DNA from 2 places in the Variovorax sp. M-6 genome. Region 2 is predicted to be linked to the other one. Evidence: riboswitches for the same ligand, from Rfam matches in the RefSeq annotation. Region 2 holds a riboswitch; the other holds the start of a gene.
The links. A riboswitch is a leader RNA that binds a small molecule or an ion and turns the genes downstream of it on or off. The one in region 2 is predicted to bind glycine.
Positions count from the first base shown of each region.

Region 1 (11,140 bases), on a different contig from region 2:
GCTGCGCCGTCTCTTCCGGCGCGTCCCAATGGGGGTAGTGGCCGCAGCGTTCGAACCAGTGCAGCCGCGCATCGGGAAACAGTTGCTGCACGCGCGTCGCCTGCCTGGGATGGCAGATCCGGTCGAGGCGGCCCCAGCCGATCACCATCGGCTTGGAGATCCGCCCGAGGGGCGAGCCCTTCAATGGCGCCCCGCGCATGAAGTCCTTCAGCATCGGCTCGAAGGACCGGGCCGACGCGTAGCTGCGCATTTCCTCCAGCACCAGGGCCGGCGCCAGCTTGCGAGCGTACGGCGAGAAGCGTGCCAGCAACAGCGATCGCGACCACTCATGGGCGGTGATCGACGGCATCGCGAACTTCAGCGTCCGCGCGAGTTGCATCGACATGCGGATCGAACTCTGGAACGCCAGGCGCTCCCATCCGACCCAGAAACCGCCCGGGCCGAGCAGGACCACCGCGCCCAGCACTTCGCCGCGCCGCGCCAGCTCGAGCACCAGCCGCGCGCCCAGCGAGCTGCCGACGGCATCGGTGCCGAGCAGGTCGTGCTCGCGCAGGAACAGCGCCACCGCCGCGGCCAGCGTCTGCACCGAGACTTCGCCCGCCAGCGGCGGACTCTTGCCGAAACCCGGGAGATCGATCGCCACCACGGCGCGCTCCGCGGCCAGGGGCTCGAGGATGGTTTGCCACGTGTGCCAGCTGCTGCCCAGTCCATGCACCAGCAACAGAGGCTTTCCTTGACCGCGGCGGACGTAGTTGATCAACACCCGTCGACTGTGGCCGGCTTGGCTGCCGGGCAGCATCAGCACGACGCACCATCGGCTGTAGGAGAACGGCATGTTCGGCCCCCGCAGCCGCACGGCGCGACCGCGCGCCGATACACTGGCCCGATGCAATTGCCTCGTCGCAGGTGGCTCGCCGCCCTGGCCTTCCTGGCCGTCTTTTGCGCCGCCCTGGCTTCGAGTGCCCAGGAGCAGCCACTGCGCATCGGCTCCAAGCGCTTCACCGAGTCCTACATCCTCGCCGAGGTGCTGGCACAGACCGCCGCGCCCCGGACCCCGGTCGCCCCGGTGGTGCGGCAGGGGCTCGGCAACACGGCCATCGTGTACGAGGCCCTGCGCTCCGGCGAGATCGACCTCTACGCCGAATACACCGGCACCATCGCGCTCGAAATCCTCAAGGGCCGGCAGTCGATGACCCGCGAAGCCATGAACGCGGCCTTGCAGCCGCTCGGACTCGGCGTGGCGGTCCCGCTCGGCTTCAACGACGGCTATGCGCTCGCGATGCGCGCCGCCGACGCCGACCGGCTCGGCGTGCGCACCCTGAGCGACCTGGCCGGCCATCCGGCGCTGCGGCTCGGCCTCTCGAACGAGTTCATCGGCCGTGCCGACGGCTGGCAGGGGCTGGCCGCGCGCTACGGTTTCGGCCAGACGCCGACCGGGCTGGACCACGGACTGGCCTATGAGGCGATCGCGGCGAAGCAGATCGACGTCATCGACATCTACACCACCGACGCCAAGATCGACCACCTGGGCCTGCGGGTGCTCGAGGACGACCGGCGCTACTTCCCGCGCTACGACGCCGTGCTGCTGTACCGGCTCGACCTGCCGACGCGGCTGCCCGAGGCCTGGGCCGCCCTGCAGACGCTCGAGGGCCGCATCGACGAGCGCGCGATGATCGCGATGAACGCGCGCGCCGAACTGCAGGGCACGGCCTTCGACGTGATCGCGCGCGATTTCCTGGCGGCGGGAAAGCCCGGCGCGAAGGCGCCCGCAGCGACCGACGGCGCCGCCCGCGGCTTCATGGCCAAGCTGTTCGGCCCCGACCTGGGCCGGCTCGCGCGCCAGCACCTGCTGCTGGTCGCCGTCTCGGTCGGCGTCGCCATCCTGATCGCCGTGCCGCTCGGGATCGCGGTGTTCGCGCATCTGCGGTTGCGCGCCCTGGTGCTGGGCTTGACCGGCCTGCTGCAGACCATCCCCTCGCTGGCGCTGCTGGCGGTCCTGATCTCGCTGCTCGGCGCGATCGGCACGCTGCCGGCGCTGATCGCGCTGACGCTTTATTCGCTGCTGCCGATCATGCGCAACACGGTGACCGGGCTGGCCGAAGTGCCCGCCGGCCTGCGCGAAGCCGGCACCGCGCTGGGCCTGACCGGCGGGCAGAACCTGCGCGTGGTGCTGCTGCCGCTGGCGCTGCCCACGCTGCTGGCCGGGGTGCGCACCGCGACCACCATCGCGATCGGCACGGCGACCATCGCCGCCTTCATCGGCGCCGGCGGCTTCGGCGAACGCATCGTGACCGGGCTCGCGCTCAACGACCGCGAATTGCTGATCGCAGGCGCGGTGCCGGCCGCGGTGCTGGCGCTGCTGAGCGAGGCGCTGTTCGAAGCCATCGAGTCCTTCATGCGCCGCCAGCGCGGAGAGGTCCCGGCCTCGATTTAGACTCGACGCCCCAAGGAGGCTCTCGCACATGCACATCGTCATCACCGGCGGCGCCGGATTCGTCGGCGCCCGGCTGGCCCGAACCCTGCTCGGCGGCTCGAAACTCTCACTCGCTGGCGCTCTTCCTGCATCGATCACGACGATCACCCTGGTCGACCGCGCCGCACCGCCGCCCGACCTCGCGGCCGATCCGCGCGTCGCCGCGGTGGTCGGTGACCTCAACGACCTGCTCGCCAGCGCGCCCGAACGCGTGCTGCCGCCGGACACCGCGCTGGTCTTCCACCTGGCGGCCGCGGTCAGCGGCGAATGCGAGGCCGATTTCGACCTCGGCATGCGCAGCAATTTTGCCGCCACGAATGCCCTGCTCGACGCCTGCCGCCGGCTCGGCAGCGTGCCGACGCTGGTGTTCTCGAGCTCGCTCGCGGTCTTCGGCGATTCGCCCGAGCAGCCGCTGCCCGCGGTGATCACCGACCAGACCCTGCCGACGCCGCAGACCAGCTACGGGATCCAGAAATTCGTCGCCGAACAGCTGGTCGCCGACTACTCGCGCAAGGGCTTCATCCGCGGCCGCAGCGTGCGGCTCATGACGGTGAGCGTGCGGCCGGGCCGCCCCAACGGCGCCGCCTCCGGCTTCTTCAGCGGCATGATCCGCGAGCCGCTGGCCGGCCTGCGCGCGGCCTGCCCGGTCGCCGACGAGACACCCGTGGCAATCGCCTCGCCGGCGCGCACCATCGAGGGCCTGCTGCGTGCCGCCGAAGCCAGCGACGCCGAGTGGGGCCCGCGCACCGCGCTCAACCTGCCCTCGCTCGCCACCACGGTGGGCGAGATGGCGGCGGCCCTGGCGCGCGTGGCCGGTCCGGCCGCCACCGCCCTGCTCGACCGCACGCCCGACCCGGCGATCCGGCGCATCGTGAAGACCTGGCCCGGGCACTTCGAAACGGCGCGCGCCGCTGCGCTCGGCCTGCAAGCCGATGCCAGCTTCGAGGCGGTGGTCCGCGACTACGTCCGTGAAAATCCCGACGCGGTGAAGCTCGCTATTGCGGCATAGTCGACGGTTGCCCTGCGGGCCCGGGTCCGCACACTTTTCCACTCAGGAGACATCCCCATGAAATTGAGCCAACTGGCCGCAGGCCTGGTCCTCGGCTTTGGCATCGCGAGCGCGGCCCTTGCGCAGACGACGATGAAGATCAGCATCTCGACCGCGCAGAACTCGCACCAGGGCGTCGCCATCGATACCTTCGCGAAGGAAGTCGCGAAGCGCACCAATGGCCGCTACAAGGTCGAGACCTTCTACAACGGCTCGCTGGGCGGCGAGCGTGAATCCATCGAAGCGGTGCAGCTCGGCACCCAGGAGCTCGCCTTCTCGTCGACCGGGCCGGTGCCGAACTTCGTGCCCGAAACCAAGATCCTCGACGTGCCCTTCCTGTTCCGCGACAAGGCGCACGCCCGCGCGGTGCTCGACGGCCCGATCGGCCAGGACATGCTGGTCAAGTTCGACGCCAAGGGCTTCAAGGCGCTGGGCTGGGCCGAGAACGGCTTCCGCCACATGACCAACAGCAAGCGCGACGTGAAGGCCCCCGAGGACCTCAAGGGCCTGAAGATGCGCACCATGGAGAACCCGGTGCATATCGCGGCCTACAAGGGCTTCGGCATCATCACCACGCCGATGGCCTTCCCGGAAGTCTTCACCGCGCTCCAGCAGGGCACGGTCGACGGCCAGGAGAACCCGCTGCCGGTGATCATCTCGGCCAAGTTCGACCAGGTGCAGAAGCACCTCACGCTGACCGGCCACGTCTACTCGCCCTGCATCTTCCTGATGAACAAGGCCTCCTTCGACAAGCTCAGCGCCGCCGACAAGCAGGCCTTCCTGGATGCCGCCAAGGAAGGCATCAAGGCCAACCGGGCCCGCGTCGACGAAGACGATGCCAAGGGCGTGGCCGACCTGCGCGCCAAGGGCATGACCGTCATCGACAACGTCGACAAGGCCAAGTTCGTCGCCGCGCTGGCGCCGGTCAACGCCGACTTCGAGAAGCAGTTCGGCAAGGCCAACCTGGACAAGATCCGCGACGTCAAGTAACCGGCCGCCGCGATACTCATCGCGGCAGCGCGCGCCCGCACAGCCTGCGCTGGCGGGCGTTTTTTTGTCCGAACCCCTGATGCGCCAATGAAATCCGCCTTCCTCGCACTCGACCGCTGGACCACCGGCCTGGCGATGGCGATCGCCTGCTTCATGCTGGTGGTCGCCTCTGCCCTCGGCGTGTTCCAGATCGTCACCCGCTTCGTGCTCGAACAACCGGCCGAATGGTCCGAGATCCTGATCCGCATCAGCCTGATCTGGATGGTCTTCCTGGGCATCCCGACCGCCTTCCGCCAGGGCGCCATGGTCAGCGTCGACGTGCTCTACCGATGGAGTCCGCCGAAGGTCCGCCGCGTGCTCGACTGGGTGGTGTGCCTGGCCGCGCTGACCCTGATCGCGGTCATCATCTGGTGGGGCTGGGACTACGCGCAGCGCGGCAGCGTGCAGTCGATGGCCGGCCTCGAATCGGTCTCGATGTTCTGGGCCTACCTGGCGCTGCCGGTGGGCGGGCTGTTCTGCGTGATCGGCATCATCGCCAACCTGATCGACCCGAAGCGCAACGAACTGGAAACCGCTCAATGACCCCCGTGATGATCACGACCATGGTGGTGTGCTTCGCACTCACCATCTCCGTCGCCGTTTCCATCGGCCTGGCCTCGGTGCTCGGCATCCAGGTCTCCAACGCGAACATGCTGATCTCCGTCAAGGAGATGTTCAACGCGATCAACAAGTTTCCGCTCGCCGCCATTCCCTTCTTCATCCTGGCCGGCAACCTGATGGAGACCGGCGGCATCTCGCGCCGCCTGGTCGACTTCGCCAAGAGCCTGGTGGGTGGCGTCCAGGGCGGCCTGCCGATGACCTGCGTGCTGACCTGCATGATCTTCGCGGCGGTGTCGGGCTCTTCGGTGGCGACCACCTTCGCGATCGGCGCGATCCTGATCCCGGCGCTGATCAAGCATGGCTACCCGGTCGGCTACGCCGCCGCGCTGCAGGCCACCAGCGCCGAACTCGGCGTGATCATTCCGCCCTCGATTCCGATGATCCTCTACGGCGTCAGCGCCGAAGTGTCGATCGGCGAGCTGTTCATCGCCGGCTTCGGACCGGGCATCCTGATCAGCCTGGCGCTGATGGCCTTCGTCTACGTCTACTGCAAGTTCAAGGGGCTGGGCAAGAACGACGGCGACGGCCGGCTCGGCGTCGCCACCGCCACCTGGCGTGCCGGCTGGGCGCTGCTGATGCCGGTGATCATCCTCGGCGGCATCTACGGCGGTATCTTCACGCCCACCGAGGCGTCGGCGGTGGCCGTGCTGTACGCGCTGATCGTCGGCACGCTGATCTACCGCGAGATCAAGCCGGCCGAACTCTATGCGGTGCTGCGCAAGTCGGTGGTGTCGTCGTCGGTGATCATGTTCATCATCGCCAACGCCGGGCTGTTCGCCTTCCTGATCACGCGTGCCGGCGTGCCCGACGCCATCGGCCGCTGGCTCCAGGAGGTGCTGCAGTCGCCGGCGATGTTCCTGCTCGGCGTCAATGGCGCCCTGTTCGTGATCGGCATGTTCATCGAGACCAGCGCGGCGATCATCGTGCTGGCGCCGATCCTGGCGCCGGTGGCCATGCACTTCGGCATCGACCCGGTGCACTTCGGCCTGGTGATGGTGGTGAACCTGGCGCTCGGCATGATCACGCCGCCCTTCGGCGTCAACCTGTTCGCGGCCTGCACGGTGGCGCGCATCTCGCTCGACCGCATCGTGCCCTACCTGATTCCGTTCGTGCTGGTCATCCTGGCCTGCCTGATGGTGGTCACCTACGTGCCCGGCGTCTCGCTCGGATTGCGCGACCTGGTCTACGCGAAGTAGCACCCTGTTGATGCGGACGGTTTCACGAAGCCGTCACGCCAGGGGTCCATGCTGCGGCGCTCGCCCACCGAACGCCGCAGCATCCCATGTTCCTCATCAAGACCGACAAGGCGCGCCATGAACTCAGCCCCGGCTGCCGCAGCCTGGGCCAGCGCGAGCGCGCCCTGCTGCTGATGGCCGATGGCCAGCGCTCGGTGACCGACTTCGGCCAGTTGTTCGGCGGCCGGGACGAAGCCGGGCGTGTCGCGCTGCACCTGGTGCGCGAAGGCTACCTGCTGGACCGCGGGCCCCTGGCGCAGGACCGCGTGCCTGTGCCTGAGCAGGAACAGCCCGCCGATCCAGCGCCGGGCGCGGCCGATGCCTTCGACGGCAAGCGCTCGCTCGCCACCACGCGCATGTTTCTTTTCGATCTGTGCGAACGCATGTTCGTACGCCGCGATCCCCTGCTGGCCGACCGGTTCCGCGAGATGCTGCGGGAGGCGCGCGATCGCGGCGCGATGCTGGCCGTGGCGAGCGGGATGCTCGACGAAATCGAAAAGGCAGCGGGCACCGAACGCGCCGAGTCGATCCGCGAGCGCATCGACCGGCTGCTGCCGGCCGCGGCCGTGCACTGAAAAACGCCGGCCGGGCGGTCGCCGATTCCCTTACACTCGCCCGGTCAGGAGAGCGTCCCGCCACGATGGGGCCGCCGAAGGCGCAGGTCCCTCGAAACACGGGCCCGAACGCTCAGGCAAAAGGACTGACGAAGCGCCCGTTCCCGGGCGTTTCCTTGCTGGAGAGAGGCGGTTCGTCGCGCAGTCGCGCCGGTCCGTCCACCGAAGGAGCAAACCCCGATCGTGGGGCGAATCTCTCAGGTAAAGCGGACAGCAGGGGTGGCCCATGGCTTCTTGCCATGGAACTAGACTGCCCCTTTGGAGAAACGCCCTTGGCCGCCGCATCCGACGATCTTCAGAAGACCCCGCTCCATGGCCTGCACCTGGCGCTGGGCGCCCGCATGGTGCCCTTTGCCGGCTACGAAATGCCGGTGCAGTACCCCGCCGGGCTGATGGCCGAGCACCGCCACACGCGCGAGGCTGCCGGCCTGTTCGACATCTCCCACATGGGACAGCTGCGCCTGGCCGGCCCCGATGCCGCCGCCGCCTTCGAGAGCCTGATGCCGGTCGACGTGATCGGCCTGGCGCCCGGCAAGCAGCGCTACGGGCTGCTGCTGAACGACGAAGGCGGCATCCTCGACGACCTGATGTTCTTCAACGAAGGCCAGGATTCGCTGTTCGTGATCGTCAACGGCGCCTGCAAGCAGGCCGACATCGCCCACATCACGGCCCGGATCGGCCAACGCTGCCAGGTGCTGCCGATGCCCGACCACGCGCTGCTCGCGCTCCAGGGACCGCAGGCCGCGGCCGCATTGGCGCGCCTGTCGCCGGGCATCGAGCGCTTCGTCTTCATGACCGGCGGCACGGTGCAGATCGGCGGCATCGCGGCCTTCGTGACGCGCAGCGGCTACACCGGCGAGGACGGCTTCGAGATCTCGGTCGCCGCCCGCGACGCCGAGCCACTGGCCCGCCTGCTGCTGGCCCAGCCCGAGGTGAAGCCGATCGGCCTGGGCGCGCGCAACTCGCTGCGGCTGGAGGCCGGCCTGTGCCTCTACGGCAGCGACATCGACCCAGGCACCACGCCGGTCGAGGCCTCCCTCGGCTGGGCGATCCAGAAGGTGCGGCGCAGCGGCGGCGCGCGCGAAGGCGGCTTCCCCGGCGCGGCCAGGGTGCTGGCGCAGCTCACGGCCGCCAACGGCGCGGCCGGCCACCTCGACCACGAGACGCTCAAGCGCAAGCGGGTCGGACTGGTCGCGCTGGAACGCATCCCGGTGCGCGACGGCTCCGTGCTCGAATCCTTCGAGGGTCTGCCGATCGGCCAGGTCACCAGCGGGCTGCTGGGCCCGACCGTCGACCGGCCGGTCGCGATGGGCTATGTGGCGCTCGCCTACGCCGAGCCCGGAACGCGGATCCAGGCCATCGTGCGCGGCAAGCCGGTGCCGATGGAAGTGAGCACCCTGCCCTTCGTTCCCGCGCGCTATCACCGGGGCTGAGGCCTCCCCGATTTTTCGATTTCTTCAAGCCAGCCATTTTTCAAGGAGTTTTTCATGAGCCTCAAGTACACCAAGGACCACGAGTGGGTGCGGCAGGAAGCCGACACGGCGCTGGTCACGGTCGGCATCACGGTGCATGCGCAGGACGCTCTCGGCGACGTGGTCTTCGTCGACCTGCCTGAAGTCGGCAAGAGCTTCGCTCAGGGCGACGTGGCCGGCGTGGTCGAGTCGGTCAAGGCCGCGGCCGACGTGTTCATGCCGATTTCGGGCGAGATCACCGAGGTCAACGAAGCGCTGCGCGCCGATCCCTCGCTCGCCAACAGCGCACCGATGGATGCCGGCTGGTTCTTCAAGGTGCGCCTGAGCGACCCGGCGCAGCTCGAGCCGCTGCTCGACGAGACCGCCTACGCGAAATTCTCCGCCGACAACTGAACCCTACGCCCCGACCGGACCCTCCCATGCCGACGCCCGTGCTGCCCACTTCCCCCTCGCTCAGCGAACTCCAGAACGCCGAGGAATTCATCGCGCGCCACATCGGCATCGAAGCCGAGGACGAGGTCCGCATGCTCGCCGCCGTCGGCTCGGCCACGCGCGCCGAACTGATCGACGGCATCGTGCCGCCGGCCATCCGCCGGCGCCGGCCGATGCGGCTGGCGCCGCCGATCACCGAGGCCGATGCGCTGGCCGAGCTGAAGGCGATCGCCGCGAAGAACAAGGTGGCCAGGAACTTCATCGGCCAGGGCTACTACGGCACCCACACGCCCGGCGTGATCCTGCGCAACGTGCTGGAGAACCCGGCCTGGTACACCGCCTACACGCCCTACCAGGCCGAGATCTCGCAGGGCCGCATGGAGGCGCTGGTCAATTTCCAGACCATGGTCTGCGACCTCACGGGCATGGCGATCGCCAATGCCTCGATGCTCGACGAGGCCACCGCGGCGGCCGAGGCCATGACATTGGCCCGGCGCAGCGTCAAGAGCAAGAGCAACGTGTTCCTGGTCTCGGGCGACTGCCATCCGCAGACCATCGAGGTGATCCGCACGCGCGCAGCGCCGCTGGGGATCGAGGTCAAGGTCAGCACCGCCTCCGAGACGCTGCCGCACCTGATGGCCAGCGGCGGCTTCTTCGGCGCGCTCGCGCAATACCCCGCCACCACGGGCCAGGTGCACGACCTGCGCCCGCTGGCCGGCCACGCGCACCAATGCGAGGCCGCCTTCTGCGTCGCGGCCGACCTGCTGGCGCTGACGCTGCTGGCGCCGCCGGGCGAATGGGATGCGGACATCGTCTGCGGCACCACCCAGCGCTTCGGCATGCCGATGTGCAACGGCGGTCCGCATGCGGCCTACCTGGCCTGCCGCGACGAGTTCAAGCGCTCCCTGCCCGGCCGTCTGGTGGGCGTCAGCGTCGACGCGCACGGCCAGCCGGCCTACCGCCTGGCGCTGCAGACGCGCGAGCAGCACATCCGGCGCGAGAAGGCCACCTCGAACATCTGCACCGCGCAGGTGTTGCCCGCGGTGGTCGCGAGCATGTACGCCGTCTACCATGGGCCCCAAGGGCTGCGCCGCATCGCGCAGCGCGTCGCGCTGTTGACCGCGGTGCTGGCGCAGGGCCTCGAGCAACTGGGCCGCGAGCTGGTCAACAGCACCGCCTTCGACTCGCTCACGATCCGCACCGGCGACGACACGCAGGCGATCGACGAACGCGCACAGGCGGCCGGCATCAACCTGCGCCACCGCCTGCAGCACCACCTGGGCGTCTCGCTCGACGAGACCACCACGCGGGCCGACGTCGAGATGTTGTGGGGCCTGTTTGCGCCTTCCGGCACCCGGGGCCCTGACTTCGACGCCATCGCCGCCACGGCGCGGGCCCGCATTCCCGAAGATCTGCGCCGCACCAGCGACTTCCTGACGCACCCGGTGTTCAACACCCACAAGAGCGAAACCGCGATGCTGCGCTACATCCGCAGCCTGAGCGACAAGGACCTCGCGCTCGACCGCAGCATGATCCCGCTCGGCAGCTGCACCATGAAGCTCAACGCGACCAGCGAGATGATCCCGATCACCTGGCCCGAGTTCGCCGACATCCATCCGTTCGCGCCGCCCGAGCAATTGCTGGGCTATGCGCAACTCGACGCCCAGCTGCGCGCCTGGCTCTGCGAAGCGACCGGGTACGCGGGCATCAGCCTGCAGCCCAACGCCGGCTCGCAGGGCGAATACGCGGGGCTGCTTGCGATCAAGGCCTTCCACGAGGCCAAGGGCGAAGGGCACCGCGACGTCTGCCTGATCCCTTCGTCCGCGCACGGCACCAATCCGGCCAGTGCCCAGATGGTGGGCATGCAGGTGGTGGTGACGGCCTGCGACGCCGACGGCAACGTCGACATCGACGATCTGAAGCGCGCCTGCGAGAAGCACGGCGACAAGCTGGCCGCGGTGATGATCACCTACCCCAGCACCCACGGCGTGTTCGAGACCCGCGTGAAGGAGCTCTGCGAGATCGTCCATGCGCACGGCGGCCGGGTCTACGTCGACGGCGCCAACATGAACGCGCTGGTCGGCGTGGCCGCACCGGGCGAGTTCGGCGGCGACGTCAGCCACCTGAACCTGCACAAGACCTTCTGCATCCCGCACGGCGGCGGCGGCCCCGGCGTCGGGCCGGTGTGCGTGGTGGAAGACCTGGTGCCCTACCTG
Region 1 covers NZ_JBFREQ010000003.1:265,185-276,324, forward strand. Annotated here, with positions in the region: gene AB4Z46_RS05580 (alpha/beta fold hydrolase) at 1-835, opposite strand, end outside; gene AB4Z46_RS05585 (ABC transporter permease/substrate-binding protein) at 887-2,434, shown strand; gene denD (D-erythronate dehydrogenase) at 2,463-3,482, shown strand; gene AB4Z46_RS05595 (TRAP transporter substrate-binding protein) at 3,540-4,511, shown strand; gene AB4Z46_RS05600 (TRAP transporter small permease) at 4,599-5,093, shown strand; gene AB4Z46_RS05605 (TRAP transporter large permease) at 5,090-6,367, shown strand; gene AB4Z46_RS05610 (hypothetical protein) at 6,454-6,981, shown strand; glycine riboswitch at 7,025-7,111, shown strand; glycine riboswitch at 7,130-7,244, shown strand; gene gcvT (glycine cleavage system aminomethyltransferase GcvT) at 7,260-8,453, shown strand; gene gcvH (glycine cleavage system protein GcvH) at 8,508-8,885, shown strand; gene gcvP (aminomethyl-transferring glycine dehydrogenase) at 8,912-11,140, shown strand, end outside.
Region 1: linked by a shared signal. The riboswitch ahead of gcvT (glycine cleavage system aminomethyltransferase GcvT) and the one ahead of AB4Z46_RS02915 (FAD-dependent oxidoreductase) in region 2 are both predicted to bind glycine.

Region 2 (11,140 bases):
GCCGACCTGAGCGTTTATGGGAGTTTGCGCCTTCGGTGGGGCCCGTGGGCCCGCTCTCCTGCAGTGCGCGGATTGTAGCGGCGCACGGCAGAAACGCGCTAGGGGCGCCTGAAGGCGAAGTCGAGCTCGGGCCGCAGGCCGCTGACGATGCGCGCGATCGACTTGCCCGCGCCGCAGGCATGGATCCAGGTTCGGGTGCCGGGCGCGGTATTCAGGAACAGGTTGGGCAGGCGGGTCTTGCCGATCATCGGCAGCCGGTTCGGGCTGACCGCATGCATGGCGGTTTCGAAGCGGGCCTGCGCGGCGTCGGCGACGCCGGGCAGCAGCATTTCGGTGCGGCGCACGATCGCCTGGAAGCGGTCCGAGTCGGGCTCGGCCTCCTCGTCGAGCCCGGCCCGCACGACGGCCTGGACCCGCAGCTGCTCGCCGGCCGCCGTTTCGATGCGCGTGATGCGCAGCTTGCCCTGCCGGTCGCGCAGCGCGATGCGCGGTGCCTTCGCCGGCTGCAGGATCGGCATGGTGACGATGTACTCGCGCACGAAGCGCAGCGGCATATCGATGCCCAGGTCTTCGGCATGCGGCACGCTCGAGGCCCCCAGCGCCAGCACGTAGGCCTGGGCGCGCAGCGTGGCGGGCTGGCCGGCGGCATCGAGCAGTTCGACGTGGTCGACGCGGCCGTCGCGCTCCTCGAGCGAGACCACCGTGTGCCGGGTCATGAAGCGCACCCCCGCCGCTCGGCAGAGGAACACCAGGCTGGCCGCGAACTGCGTCGGATCGCGCACCGGATCCTCGAGCGCGTAGGTCGCCCCGGCCAGCTTGCCGCGGATCGCCTGCAGCGCCGGTTCGATGCCGATGGCTTCGTCGGCCGACAGCAGACGTTCCTCGCAACCGAGCCTCGACCAATGGGCCGCACTGGCCGTCCGCACATGAAAGGCCGCGGGGTCGGTAAAGAGGTTCAGGAGGCCGGCCGTCCGCGGCCCCTGCGGCATGCCGGCTTCGTCGCGCAGCGCCCGAGCGCTCTTGCGGCTGTAGGCGGCCAGGCGCACGAGATGGTCGAGAGGATCGCGTTTCGACGGCGTGCCCATGGCCTCGTCGAGCAGGCGCGTGAGCCGGCGGCGCATGCCCTTGCACATCCTGGCCCAGCGTTGGGCGCCCCGGGGCGCTGCGGGTCCGGGCCGCGTGGCCGGTGGGTTCGCGTCCGCAGGCGCCGCCAGGCCGCGCGCCTTGGCCGCGGGCGTGGCGTGCCGATCGACCACGGTCACTTCATGACCGAGCTGCTGAAGGTAATAGGCCGAGGTCACGCCGAGCAAGCCGGCGCCGAGTACAACTACGCGCATGTCCGAATCCTTTTGGGATTGCATGAACGGCGAGCGTTAGCGCTTCCTGTGAAAGCGGCAAGACCCGGGGTTCAGACTGCCGCTCCCCCTGTCTCTGTGACCTGAGAGATTCACCCGCTGCGCCCGGCAGCGGGTTTGCTCCCTCGGTGCACCACTTGGCGTGGTGACTCTCCAGTCGGCGATTGATCAAAAAATAGGCAGTGGTCGAATCGCATTGCGATTCACCTGAGCGTTCATGGGAGTTTGCGCCATCGGTGGGACGCGTGCGTCCGCTTTTCTGCCTGCCGGATTTTATCGAAGAAACCGGTTTCCGTGTTTTTCAGGCCCGGCGCAGGCGCGTGAACAGTTCGAATTCCCAGTTGCGCATGCCCAGCAGCAGCGTGTAGCCCTCGCGCTCCTTGGGCGACAGCTTCTGATCCGTCTGGTGRTGTTGGGCGAAGTCCTGTGCGACCCGCTGCAGCCGGTCGAGGAAGGCCGGCGCCAGGGACTTGCTGATCGATCCATGCACCAGCAGCAGGCCCTCGGCGGGGCCGTCGAAACCGCCGCGGTAGTAGTCGAGCACCACGTTCTCGCGGAAGAAGTCCATCACCGGCCCGTGCGGACGCCAGCGGAAGGTCTTGGCGAGCTTGAGCCGGTAGCGGTTCAGCGGCCGCAGTTCGATGATGCCGATCCGGTCGAGCTGGACCAGGTAGCCGATGCACTCGGCCTCGCTGATCCGGTYGGCGGCGACGATCTGCTCCAGCGTCCACTGGCTCAGCACGCAGATTGRCAGCAGCAGGAGCTTCTTGTCCTTGACCACCGCCTTCTCCTGCTCGAGGGTGAGTTCCTTGAGCAGGGGCTGAGCGTCCGCCACCCGGCGCGCCAGCTCGGCGAAGTCGATCTTGAGCGCCCGGCAGATCGCGTCGACCCGGGTCAGCGGCATGTCGCCCTTGGCCAGCATCCGTTTCACGCTGGATTCCGCCATGTCCAGAGATCTGGCCAGGTCGGCATAGGTCATGCGGGCGGTCTTGAGTTCGCTCTTGAGTGCATTGACCAGATCGACGGTGGTGCTCATGTCTGAGGGAGTATTGCGGATTGATACCCGAAGTGGTGAAAAAGTGCTCCGTATCGATTCTCGATGCCCGGCGCGGGGTCGACAACCTAGATTCCGCCTCGTCGAGCCACCCATCGGAGTCTGCCATGTCCCTGCCGTCGTCCCTCTCCCATCGCGAGCGTGCCCTGCTGGCGCTCGCCGCGCTACTCTCGGTCGCTGCGGTCTTCGGTCCCGCGGTGCCGACCCCGGCGCTGGGCAGCGCGCCCTTCGCCGACGGCCGGCCCTGGGGTGCGCTGCCGAATGCGATGGACGTACTGAGCAACCTGCCTTTCGCGGTGGTTGGCATCTGGGGCCTGCGCTGGCTGCACTGGCTCGGCCGCGCCCACGACGCGCAGCAGGATGCCGAGCCGCTGCCGTTCGATGCACTCGATTGCGCRTGGATGTTCTTCGCCGGCCTGATCCTCACCGCACTCGGCTCGGCCTTCTATCACCTGCAGCCCGATCCCACGCGGCTGGCGGCGGATCGCGCCGGCATGGCGGTGGCTTTCGCGGGCCTGGTCGGTGTCGCGGTGTGCGAGCGGGTCAGCGCACGCGCCGGCTGGCCGGCCGCCTGGGTCGCGCTCGCCGGCGGGCTGCTGGCGGCGGCGATCTGCCATCGCAGCGGCAATGCGCTGCCCTGGGCACTGGTGCAGTTCGGTGGCCTGGCGCTGGTCCTCGCGCTGGCGCTGGCACGGCCGGTGCCCGGCGCCATCGGCCTCCGGCTCGGCCGGGTGGTCTTCTTCTATGCGCTCGCCAAGCTGTTCGAGCTGGCCGACCCTGCGATCCTCGAAGCGACGCAGCAACTGGTGTCGGGCCACAGCCTCAAGCACCTGACGGCGGCCCTGGCGGCGCTTCCCGTGCTGCATGCGCTGCAGGCGATGGGGCGGCAGACCCTGCGGCACAATTCCGGGGCCGCCCCCCTGACGGCGTGAGGAACAGGCCGCTGCGCCCATTCGAATGACCACCCCTGCCGAAGTCTCGCCCGCCCGTCTGCCCGAAGGGCCCGCCCACGCCAACCAGTTTGCCTTGTTGCGGCAGCGGCGCTTCGCGCCCTTCTTCTGGACCCAGTTCGCGGGCGCCGCCAACGACAACCTGTTCAAGTTCGCCTTCACGGTGATGGTGACCTACCAGCTGCAGCTGGGCTGGATGCCGCCGGCCATGGCGGGACTGGCGATCGGCGCCCTGTTCATCCTGCCCTTCCTGCTGTTCTCCGCCACCGCAGGGCAGCTCACCGACAAATACGACAAGACGAAGATGATCCGCTTCGTCAAGAACCTCGAGATCGCGATCATGGGAATCGCCGCCTGGGGCTTCCTGCGGGCGGACGCCGTGGTGCTGCTCGGCTGCGTGTTCCTGATGGGGCTGCACTCGACCCTGTTCGGTCCGGTCAAGTTCGCCTATCTGCCGCAGGTGCTCGCGCCGCGCGAGCTCACCGGGGGCAACGGCATGGTCGAGATGGGCACCTTCGTCGCGATCCTGCTCGGGCAGGTCGCGGGCGGCCTGCTGGTCGCCCTGCCGCAGGTCGGCCATGTGACGGTGGCCGTGGCCTGCCTGCTGCTGGCGCTGGGCGGACGGGCGGTGGCGCAGGCGATCCCGCCGGCGCCGGCCACCGACCCCGGCCTTTCGATCAACTGGAATCCGGTCAGCGAAACCTGGCGCAACCTGAAGCTGGCTCACAGCAACGTGGTCGTCTTCCGCTCGCTGCTGGGCATCTCGTGGATGTGGTTCTTCGGCGCGGTCTTCCTGGCCCAGTTTCCGAGTTTCGCCAAGGAGGTGCTGCACGGCGACGAGCAGGTGGCCTCGCTGCTGCTGGTGGTGTTCTCGGTCGGCATCGGCATCGGCTCGCTCTTGTGCGAGACGCTGAGCCGGCGCCAGGTGGAGATCGGCCTGGTGCCGCTGGGCGCCATCGGCATGAGCGTGTTCGCGATCGACCTCTACTTCGCGTCGCGGGCGCTGCCGCCCGTGGCGCAGATGGGGCTGGGCGCGTTCACGGCCCAGCCGGCCCACTGGCGCGTGATGGCCGACCTGGGACTGCTGTCGCTGTTCGCGGGGCTCTACAGCGTGCCGATGTACGCGCTGATCCAGATGCGCAGCCAGCCCACGCACCGGGCCCGTATCATCGCGGCCAACAACATCCTGAATGCGCTCTTCATGATCGCCAGCTCGGTCATCGCCGGCGCGCTGCTGAAGGCTGGCTTCACGATTCCTCAGATCTTCCTTTTCACCGGCATCGCCAACGCGGTGGTCGCTTTCTACATCTTCATGCTGGTTCCCGAATACCTGCTGCGCTTCGTGGCCTGGGTGCTGTCGCACTTCGTCTACCGTTTCGACATCCGGGGCCAGGAGCACATCCCGGCCGACGGGCCCGCGGTGCTGGTCTGCAACCACGTGAGCTTCATCGACGCGGTGCTGCTCATGGCCGCGAGCCCGCGCCCGATCCGCTTCATCATGGACCACCGCATCTTCAGCGTGCCGGTGCTCGGCTGGCTGTTCCGGTTGGCCAAGGCGATCCCGATCGCGCCCCAGAAGGAAGACCCGGCGGCCTATGAGAAGGCCTTCGCGGAGGCCGTGCAGGTGCTGCGCGAGGGCGACCTGCTCGCCATCTTTCCCGAGGGCGCGATCACGCGCGACGGCAGCCTGCAACCGTTCAAGGGCGGCGTGATGAAGATCCTCGACGCCGCCCGCGCCGATGGCATCGACCCGCCGGTGATCCCGATGGCGCTGACCAATCTGTGGGGCTCGTACTTCAGCCGGATCGAGACGCGCGCCGGCCAGAACGTCGCGATGGTACGGCCGTTCCGGCGCGGCCTCTTCAGCCGCGTGGGGCTTCATGTCGGCAGCGCGGTGCCCCGCGTGGAGGTGCAGCCCGAAAGCCTGCGGCGGCGCGTGAGCGTGCTGCTCGGCAGCTGACGCCCGCCCAATGCCCGACCTCGGTCAAATCCTGCATGCGATCACCTGGTTCGGTGACAGCGGTTTCCTGCTGCCCGCCGCGCTCTGGATCGCGGTGTGGCTCGGCATTCGCAGCGGTACCCGGCCCCTGGCGGTGCTGTGGGTGCTGCTGTTCGGCCTCGGCGGCGCCCTGATTGCGGTTTCGAAGATTGCCTTCCTCGGCTGGGGCATCGGCAGCGTCTCGCTCGATTTCACCGGCTTCAGCGGCCACACCGCGATCGCGGCGAGCGTCTGGCCGGTGGCCTGCTGGTTGGTGGCCTCGCGCTGGGAGCATCGGGTCCGGGTGGGCGCAGCGGTGCTCGGCTGGCTGTTCGCCGCCTTCATCGGCGCCACCCGGCTGGCGCTCGATGCGCATTCGCTGTCGGAAGTGGTGTTGGGCTATGCGATCGGGGTGGCGGTCAGCGGGACCTTTCTCTGGTGGCAGCACCGCCTGCCGCATCCACGCCTGAGCTGGACGCTGGTGCTGTTGAGCCTGGCCACGCCGGTGCTGTTCCTGCGGCCCGGCACGCCGGCACCGACCCAGGGCGCGCTTGAAGTCATTGCCGTCCGGCTGGCGGGCATCGAGCGGCCTTTCACGCGTGCGGATCTGCTGGCCGGTCGCCGGATGCCGCTTGGTATCAAGTAGCGATACCGGCGGCGCAGAGTATCGCGACCCCCGAATCAAAGCGCTTCAGGAGGCGAAGGGGTGGACCATCATCCGCCCACTTTCATTTCCTGGACGAGAGACCTTCATGAATCTGTATTTGGTCACGTTTGTGGTTTTCGGAGGCGGGAACCCGTGGTGAGCCGGACGCCCACCAACTTCGGTCCGTACGAGCGCGAGTACCGGGCGCGCGTGTCGCTCTCTCGGCACCTCATGCGGCTGGCGCTGCAGATGGGCCTGATGGTCGCGGCAGTGATCCTGGCCGGGGTGTTCGTGTTTCCCGTGAACCGGGGCCCCACGCCGGCCATCGTCCAGAATCATTCGATCCAGAACGACAAACCGTCTCAAGAAGAGGAATGCGATGAGCAAAGCCCTGCGCCTGTCCGAAAAGTGGTTTCGCCGCGGCCTTTGGGTGGTGGCGATTGTGTTCGCCAGCTTCCTGGTCGGGCTCGGCAGCACGATCGTCGGTGACCTGCCTCGGGTCGAACACCGGATCGAGCTCGACGATTTCATCGACCGCGCGGCGGCCGACCCGCTGCGCAACACCGTGCGCGACGGCGAGCGCAACGAACAGCAGGCCGCGCGCGACCGCGAACAGGCCGAGCTCAAGCTGGTCGCGGCCCAGCAGGCCAGCCGGGCCGCGCGCGAGACCTTCGGCAACTGGCTCGCCACCCGCCACGCCACCGCCCAGCCCGACCAGGACAGCGAGCTGATCGCTCGCACCAAGGCGCTCGACGCACTGAAAGCCAAGGAGGACGAGGCCGAGCGCAATGTCGTCGCGCAGCGCCAGATCGCGCTCGACGCCCGGCAGTCGCGCCAGCGGGCGCGGCAGCAACTGGTGGTGCTCGAGGAGGCGGCGCGGAAGCGGCTCGATGCCGAGAACCGCAAGGTCGAGCTGCGGGTGTTCCTGTACCGGCTGGCGCTCACGCTGCCGCTGCTGGTGATCGCCGGCTGGCTGTTCGCGAAGAAACGCAAGAGCACCTGGTGGCCCTTCGTCTGGGGCTTCATCTACTTCGCGTTGTTCGCCTTCTTCGTCGAACTGGTGCCCTACCTGCCGAGCTACGGCGGCTACGTTCGCTATGCAGTGGGGATCGTGATCACGGTGCTGGTCGGGCGCTACGCCATCCTGGCGCTCAATCGCTACCTGGCGCGCCAGAAGCTGGCCGAGGCGCAGCCCGAGACGGTGCGCCGCAACGAACTGAGCTACGACACGGCGCTGGCGCGGCTGGCCAAGAGCGTCTGCCCGGGCTGCGAGCGCCCGGTGGACCTCAAGAACAACGAGATCGACTTCTGCCCGCACTGCGGCATCGGCCTGTTCGACCATTGCCGCGCCTGCGACGCGCGCAAGAGCGCCTTCGCCAAGTTCTGCCATGCCTGCGGCACGGTGGCGGATGCGGATGCGGCTGCTGCGCCGGTGGCGCCGCAGCCCGGGCCGTTTCAGGTCCAGCCGGCGTCCACCACGTAATCCTGGGCGGTGCACATCTTCGAATCGTCGGCGGCGAGGAACAGCGCCATGCTGGCGATGTCCTCGGCCATCACGCGGCCGGGCAGGCATTGGGCGGCGTCGATCTCGGCGGCCGATTCGGGCTTGACCCAGAGCCGCAGCTGGCGCTCGGTCATGACCCAGCCCGGGACGATCGAATTGACCCGGATGCCGGCCTTGCCCAGATCGCGCGCCAGCGACCGCGTGAGCCCGCGCGCGGCCGACTTGCAGGCCTGGTAGACCGGGTAGCCGGCGCCCTTGATCATCCAACTGATCGAGCCGAAGTTGATGATGGAGCCGCCGCCCAGCGCGCGCATGTCGTCCGCCACCGCCTGCGCGGCGAAGAACTGGTGCTTGAAGTTGACCGCCACGAGGCGGTCGAAGTCCTCGCTCGTGACCTCTGCCATCTGGTGGCGGCGGTCGTTGGCGGCGTTGTTGAGCAGCACCTGGATCGGGCCGAAGCGCGAGCGCACCGCGGCGATGGTCGCGCCGAGCGCGGCCACGTCGGTGACGTCGCATTCCTGGAACAGCGGTTCGTCGTGGCCGCCCAGTTGCTGCGCCAGCGCGTGCCCGGCCGCCACGTCGAGATCGCAGAAGCCGACCCGCGCGCCCTGCGCATGGAAGGCGCGCACCAGGGCTTCGCCGATACCGGTGGCACCGCCCGAGATGAAGACGGTGCGGCCGGCCAGCGAGGGGTAGATGGCCGAGGGAACGAGGGAGGTGGATGCGGACATGTGTGGATTTTGATCTTGCACCGCGCCGCTCGCCACCCAGGCGAACGCGAATGCCCGCGCTCGCTTCTTCGGCCTAGACCTAGATTCCGCGCGCCCGTTCCGCCTTGAAGCGGGCGCGGAAGTCGGCGAACCGCCCGGCATCGAGCGCCTCGCGGATCTCGCGCATCAGGTTCAGGTAGTAGTGCAGGTTGTGGATGGTGGTGAGCATCGGGCCCAGCATCTCGCCGCAGCGATCCAGGTGGTGCAGGTAGGCGCGGCTGAAGCCGTCGCGCCCGCCCTCGTTCCACGGCACGCCCGACGCGCCCGCACAGGCGTGGCAGCTGCAGCTCGCGTCGATCGGCTGCGGATCGCTCTTGTGGCGGGCGTTGCGCATCTTGAGATCGCCGTAGCGCGAGAACAGCGTGCCGTTGCGCGCGTTGCGCGTCGGCATCACGCAATCGAACATGTCGACGCCCTGCGCCACGCCCTCGACCAGATCCTCGGGCGTGCCGACGCCCATCAGGTAGCGCGGCTTGTGGGCCGGCAGCCGGTGCGGCGTGTGGGCCATGATGCGCAGCATCTCGTCCTTGGGTTCGCCGACGCTCACGCCGCCGATCGCGTAGCCGGGGAAGTCCATCTCGACCAGCTGGGCGAGCGACTCCTCGCGCAGGTTCTCGAACATGCCGCCCTGCACGATGCCGAAGAGGGCGTTCGGGTTCTCGAGCTTGGCGAATTCGGTCTGGCAGCGCTTTGCCCAGCGCAGGCTGAGCGCCATCGACTGGCGGGCCTCGGCTTCGGTCGTCACGTGGCCGTCGACGTCGTAGGGCGTGCACTCGTCGAACTGCATGACGATGTCGCTGTTGAGGATGGTCTGGATCTGCATCGAGACCTCGGGCGTGAGGAACAGCTTGTCGCCGTTGACCGGCGACGCGAACTTCACGCCTTCCTCGCTGATCTTGCGCATCGCGCCGAGCGACCAGACCTGGAAGCCGCCCGAGTCGGTGAGGATCGGCTTGTCCCATTTCTCGAACTGGTGCAGGCCGCCGAAGGCCGACATGACGTCGAGGCCGGGGCGCATCCACAGGTGGAAGGTGTTGCCGAGGATGATCTGCGCACCCATCTCGTGCAGGCTGCGCGGCATCACGCCCTTGACCGTGCCGTAGGTGCCCACGGGCATGAAGATGGGGGTCTGCACCACGCCGTGGTTCAGGGTCAGCGTGCCGCGGCGCGCGTGGCTCTGCGAATCGGTGGCGAGGAGTTCGAATTGCAGGCGAGGCAGTGGAGTGGTCATCTTTGGAGGCTTGCAGAGGCGGGCCCGTCGGGCATCAGCATGAGTACGGTGCGGTTGAAGTCTTCGACCACCAGCATCCGGCCCTGGCGGTCGACGGTCAATCCGGTCGGGCGGCCCAGCGGCCGCACCCCGGGCGCGGCGGTCCAGCCGGCGAGCCAGTCGATCGGGCGTCCCGACGGCATTCCCTTGGCGTCGAGCTTGTAGCCGACCACGCGGTGCCCCGCGGGCCGGTGGCCGCGCCAGGCGACGAGCAGTTGGCCGGCGAAACGGCTGCCGGCAGGCCCGACCTGCATCTGCAGCGGCGCGACGTGCGCGGGCCAGAGCATCCAGGGCGCCTCGGTACGGCTGCAATCGAAGCGGGCCTCGTAGCCGCGGGCCGGCTGGCGGCGGCCCACGCAGTAGGGCCATCCGTAGTCGCGGCCGGCCTGGAGGCGGTTGAGCTCTTCGGGTGGCTGGTCGGCCGGGTCGTAGTCGATCGAGTTCTCGCCCTGCAGCACGGTGCCCTTGGCCGGCCCGTCGGCCAGCACCGTCAGCGCGGCCGAGTTGCGCAGGCCGGTGGCGAAGGGCTTGAAGCCCTGCAGCTTGAAGCCATCGCCGCCGAAGATGCCCTCGTAGACCGCGGCGCGCGGCATCGGACCGGTGCCGTCGGGGCAGGGCAGCGGGTACGCCTTCGCGCCATCGCGGCAGTCGTCGGAGTCCGAGCCCATGTTGACGTACATCCGGCCGCCCGGGCCGAAGGCGAGTTCCTTCAGTGGGTGCCTGCCGTCCCTGGGCAGGTTGTCGATCAGCGTCTCGCGCAGCAGCGCGCCGCCGGGCGCCGGGATCGGCGTGCGCCAGATGCTGCCGGCTTCGCCGACGTAGGCCTTGCCGTCCGGGCCGAGCGCCAGGCCGAGCGGGCGGTCGAGTTGCTCGGCGAGCACCGTGAAGCGCGCGCGGCGCGGCGCCGGGCCGTCCGCGGGCAGCGTCATCTCGAGCAGGCGGCCCTTGCGCGGCTCCCACGAGCCCATGTCGACGACCCAATAGCGTCCGGGCGCGATCTCGAGCACGCGTCGCGGTGCGCGCAGGCCTTCGTTCTCGTCGGCGAGCAACGCGACGCAGGTGCCGGCCGGACTGCGGATGTCGAGCCGCGCATAGTCCCCGCATCGGCCTTGCGGCGTGTAGCCGCGGGCCGCCGCGGCGAGCGGCATCAGCATCAGCATCGCCAGCGCAAGCCAGGGCCTGCGCATCATGGCTGCACCCGGGCGAGCAGCATGGCGTCGCCATAGCTGAAGAAGCGGTAGCCTGCGTGGATCGCGTGCGCGTAGAGCGCCATCACGGGTTCGTAGCCCGCGAAGGCGCTGACCAGCATCATCAGCGTGCTCTTGGGCAGGTGGAAGTTGGTGACCAGCAGGTCGACGTGCGCGAACTGGAAGCCCGGCGTGATGAAGATGCGCGTGTCCCCGGCGGCCTCGCCGCTCTTGGCCCAGCTTTCGAGCGTGCGCACCGTGGTCGTGCCGACCGCGACGACGCGGCCGCCACGCGCCTTGCAGGCGGCGATCGCGCGCTGCGTCGCCTCGGGCACCTCGTAGCGCTCGGCATGCATGGTGTGCTCGGCGATGTTCTCGGTCTTGACCGGCTGGAAGGTGCCGGCGCCGACGTGCAGCGTGACGCTG
Region 2 covers NZ_JBFREQ010000002.1:97,826-108,965, forward strand. Annotated here, with positions in the region: glycine riboswitch at 1-71, opposite strand, end outside; gene AB4Z46_RS02915 (FAD-dependent oxidoreductase) at 99-1,337, opposite strand; glycine riboswitch at 1,416-1,522, opposite strand; gene AB4Z46_RS02920 (helix-turn-helix domain-containing protein) at 1,657-2,391, opposite strand; gene AB4Z46_RS02925 (hypothetical protein) at 2,517-3,341, shown strand; gene AB4Z46_RS02930 (MFS transporter) at 3,367-5,319, shown strand; gene AB4Z46_RS02935 (phosphatase PAP2 family protein) at 5,330-5,983, shown strand; gene AB4Z46_RS02940 (serine endopeptidase) at 6,363-7,466, shown strand; gene AB4Z46_RS02945 (SDR family NAD(P)-dependent oxidoreductase) at 7,439-8,218, opposite strand; gene tgt (tRNA guanosine(34) transglycosylase Tgt) at 8,298-9,488, opposite strand; gene AB4Z46_RS02955 (PQQ-dependent sugar dehydrogenase) at 9,485-10,717, opposite strand; gene queA (tRNA preQ1(34) S-adenosylmethionine ribosyltransferase-isomerase QueA) at 10,714-11,140, opposite strand, start outside.